2 regions of the Arthrobacter sp. JB02-1C genome follow, and region 2 is predicted to be linked to the other one. Evidence: riboswitches for the same ligand, from Rfam matches in the RefSeq annotation. Region 2 holds a riboswitch; the other holds the start of a gene.
What was found. Region 2 has a riboswitch for glycine ahead of gcvP (aminomethyl-transferring glycine dehydrogenase). Riboswitches for the same ligand answer to the same signal wherever they lie in the genome.
Positions count from the first base shown of each region.

Region 1: it holds a riboswitch for glycine, as region 2 does, so the genes downstream of both, cycA (D-serine/D-alanine/glycine transporter) here and gcvP (aminomethyl-transferring glycine dehydrogenase) in region 2, are expected to answer to the same signal.

Region 1 covers NZ_CM173235.1:3,165,221-3,167,404, reverse strand. The annotation lists gene AC3ANP_RS14815 (IS110 family RNA-guided transposase) at 1-684, shown strand, start outside; glycine riboswitch at 992-1,089, shown strand; gene cycA (D-serine/D-alanine/glycine transporter) at 1,254-2,184, shown strand, end outside.
Region 2 covers NZ_CM173235.1:1,857,576-1,859,759, reverse strand. The annotation lists gene gcvP (aminomethyl-transferring glycine dehydrogenase) at 1-1,249, opposite strand, end outside; glycine riboswitch at 1,301-1,407, opposite strand; glycine riboswitch at 1,409-1,507, opposite strand; gene AC3ANP_RS09005 (Dps family protein) at 1,671-2,153, opposite strand.

The DNA.
Region 1 (2,184 bases), 1.3 Mb from region 2:
AACCCGGAGGTCCTCGCCGGCCTCGCTAAAGGCACCCTGCGCTCAAGAATCCCCGAGCTCGTCGACGCACTCACCGGCCGGTTCAAGGCCCACCACGCGTTCATGGCCCGGCTGCATCTGGACCAGATCGATGCCCAGTCCCGCATCGTCGACGCACTCACCGGCCGGATCGAAGAGGCGATGACACCCTTTCGTGCCGCCAGGGAATTCCTGGCCACCATCCCCGGAGTCTCCCTCAAAGTCGCCGACGTGATCATCGCCGAAACCGGCGCGGACATGTCCCGCTTCGAAACCCCCGGCCGGCTCGCATCCTGGACCGGCGTCTGTCCCGGCTCCAACGAATCCGCCGGCCGGATCAAATCCGCACACATCCTGCCCGGCAACAAATACCTCAAAGCTGCCCTCGGCACCGCGGCCCTGTCCGCTTCCCGCAGCAAGGACACCTACCTGGCCGCCAAATTCCGGCGCATCGCAGCCCGCCGAGGCCCGATGAAAGCCATCGTTGCGCTGGAACATTGCATTCTCACAGCGGCGTGGCACCTACTCGCCGACGGCGAATGCTACGCCGACCCCGGCGCCGACCACTTCACACGCCTCGACCCGATCAAAGCTAAAAACAACGCCATCAAGAAACTCAACAGCCTCGGCTTCGACGTCACCATCACCCCGGCCGCCGCAGCCTGACAACCCTTACTTTCGTATTAGCTCCGGCGCAGGCCCAACACTCCCGCCCAGCTCGCAAGAAAGACCACCATCGGAGTGATGCGGGCCACAGATTACACACACTTCCGACGCTCGGCAAGGCGGCTGCCGGTGCGTGACGACACAAAGCTCCGCGCTTGACTTTTTTACGTGAGCTATCCCACACTGAAGCGGCCGGATGATCCTTCGGGGTCGACGCCGGCGGCCGTGCGGGCCCTGGTACGTGGTTAAGCGGAGTTGACCTCCAAGCCACTGCGTCGTCCGCATCACAACAAAATGAAAGTGCTTATGATCTGCGGCGGGAGAGTCCTGCCGGTACATTCAGCAGGCGCCGTAGGAGCAAATCCTCCCCAGGAATCTCTCAGGCCCCCGTACCGCCGCGGATAGGCAACTCTGGAAAGCAGCAAGTGCGCCATCTGGCGCGCTGGCTCACCGAAGGTGCAAGCCGGTCCTGGCGACAGGACCAGCGGAAACTCTCAGGTCCCAGACAGAGCGGGGAGGAACCCGGATCATCGTGGCGCGGAGGTGCCACTTGAACGATGGAGTTCCTCATGACGATTCATTCACCAGTTTCAGCCAAGGTTGAAACTCCCCACCTTGAGCGCCAGCTCAGCAACCGGCACATCCAGCTGATTGCGATCGGCGGCGCCATTGGCACCGGCCTGTTTATGGGCTCCGGCAAGACCATCTCGGCGGCGGGACCCTCGGTCATCTTCGTCTACATGATCATCGGTTTCATGCTCTTCTTCGTCATGCGGGCCATGGGCGAGCTGCTGCTGTCCAACCTGCACTACAAGTCCTTCAGCGATTTCGCGGCCGATTTGCTCGGCCCGTGGGCCGGCTTCTTCACCGGCTGGACCTATTGGTTCTGCTGGGTCATCACCGGAATCGCTGACGTTATCGCCATTGCCGGGTACTCCAAGGAACTCTGGCCGGGAGTGCCGCTGTGGATCCCGGGCCTGGTGACGATCGCCATCCTGCTGCTGCTGAACCTGACCACCGTGAAGGCCTTCGGTGAGACCGAGTTCTGGTTCGCCCTCATCAAGATCATCGCCATTGCGGCGCTGATCGTGGTGGGCCTGTTCATGATCTTCAGCGGTTTCAGCTCCGACGCCGGACCGGCCACCTTCACGAACCTCTGGAGCCATGGCGGCTTCTTCCCGAACGAATTCATGGGCTTCGTAGCCGGTTTCCAGATCGCCGTCTTCGCATTCGTCGGCATCGAACTCGTCGGCACCACGGCGGCCGAGGCCAAGGACCCGGAAAAGAACCTGCCCAAGGCCATTAACTCCATCCCGATCCGGGTTCTGCTTTTCTACGTCGGCGCACTGATCATCCTGATGTCCGTCATCCCGTGGACCCAGTTCGCCGCGGGCCACAGTCCCTTCATTGCCATGTTCTCCCTGGCCGGCCTCGGCGCCGCAGCCACGGTGGTCAACCTGGTGGTCCTGACCTCGGCGATGTCATCCGCCAATTCCGGCA
Region 2 (2,184 bases):
CGTCGATGGAGCGCAGGTTGATGCCCTTGGCTTCCGCCGCTGCGATGATGTCCGCGGCCTTGCCCGGCACGGAAACAGTCACGGTATCGAAGAACGACGTGTGCAGCACCTTGAGTCCGGCGGCCTGCAGGGAGGCAGCGATGGTCTTCGCGTGGCTGTGCGTGGTCTCGGCGATGGCCTTGAGCCCGTCCGGGCCGTGGTAGACGGCGTAGAACGAGGACACGATGGCCAGCAGCGCCTGCGCGGTGCAGATGTTCGAGGTCGCCTTCTCGCGGCGGATGTGCTGCTCGCGGGTCTGCAGGGCGAGGCGGTAGGCGGGGACCCCGGCGTTGTCCTTGGAAACACCGACGAGCCGGCCCGGCATGGAGCGTTCCAGGCCCTTGGCCACGGCCATGTACGCGGCGTGCGGGCCGCCGAAGAACAGCGGCACACCGAAGCGCTGGGTGGAGCCGACGGCGATGTCGGCGCCCTGCTCACCCGGAGGGGTGATCAGGGTCAGGGCCAGCAGGTCAGCGGCGACCGTGACGAGCGCGCCGCGCTCCTTGGCCTCGGCGATTACGGCGGAGTGGTCGAACACGCGGCCGGACACGCCCGGCTGCTGGAGCACGACGCCGTTGATCGCCCCTTCGGGCAGGCCCTTGGACAGGTCAGCGACCTCGACCTCGAAGCCGAGGGCTTCGGCGCGGCCCTTGACGATAGCGATGGTCTGCGGGAGGCAGTCGGCGTCGAGTACGGTCTTGCCGTCGTGCGCGGACTTGTTCTTGTTGGCGCGGCGCATCATCAGCACGGCCTCGGCGACGGCGGTGGCTTCGTCCAGCAGCGAGGCGTTGGCTACCGGCAGGCCCACCAGGTCCTGGACCATGGTCTGGAAGTTCAGCAGCGCCTCGAGCCGGCCCTGTGAGATTTCCGGCTGGTACGGCGTGTAGGCGGTGTACCAGGCCGGTGCCTCGAGGATATTGCGGCGGATCACGGCGGGGGTAACGGTGTCGTAGTAGCCCTGGCCGATCATCTGCACGGCGGTCTTGTTCTTCGACGCCAGCTTACGCAGCTCCGCCAGGACCTCGACTTCGCTGAGGGCTTCGGTAAGTGCCAGCGGCGAGTCCTGCCGGATGTCTTTCGGGACGGCAGTGTCCACCAGCGCGTCGACGGTGTCGTAGCCGACAGCCTTCAACATGGCGTCGACGTCGGACTGCCGGCGGGCACCGACGTGCCGGTCAACAAAGGACGTGGAGGCTGAGGTAACAGTCACAAGGAACTCCATAACTAAGGCGGCGCAGGGTACGCCACATTGATTCGGGTTCCTCCCCGCTCTGTATTGGACCTGAGAGATTCCGCAGACGAACGTCCGCTTGCACCGTCGGTGAGCGCGGCACCGTGGGTGGACGGGCCGGCTGCTTTCCAGAGTTGCCTTGCCGCGGCGGTACGTGGGCCTGAGAGATTCCTGGGGAGGATTTGCTCCTACGGCGCCTGCTTGTACCTACTTGCAGGACTCTCCCGCCGCAGATCAAAGGCATATTCAATTGCTCGTGACCGTAGTCACAGCTTCCATTGTCCTATGTCGGCGGCGTCTCTGCAAACCGCGGCGTCGCACGGCGTCCGTCGCGCCCAAACGGCAGCGTCCGGCGCCGGGAATCCGGCGTCGGACGCTGTGGCGCGGAAGCGTTCCGCGGTTACTTTTTGGTGTCCGCGGCCGTGACGCTGGCCGTGGGCCGCATGGTTTCCGCGTTCACCATCCAGGCAAGCTGCTCGAGCCGGGCGATGAATTCATGCAGCAGGTCGGCACTGGTGGGGTCTTCCTCGTCCACTGCGTCGTGCACCTTGCGCATGGTGCCGACGGCGGCTTCGAGGGCAGCGACAATCTTGTCGATCGCGTCCTTCGTGCTGATCAGCCCGGCAGGGAACTCGGCGAGGGCGGTGGACTTGGAAACGGTTGAACTGCGGCCGTCCGGAAGGGCGTGCAGGGAGCGCATCCGCTCCGCCGTGTCGTCGGCGAATCCGCGCGCTGCTTCGACGATCTCGTCCAGTTGCAGGTGGAGGTCGCGGAAGTTGGTGCCGACGATGTTCCAGTGCGCCTGCTTGCCCTGGATGTGGAGTTCGATCAGGTCCACCAGCACGGCCTGCAGGTTGTTCGTCAGGGTCGGTGTGGCTTTCATGCATCCTCCTTGATAGGAACGGCTGATACGG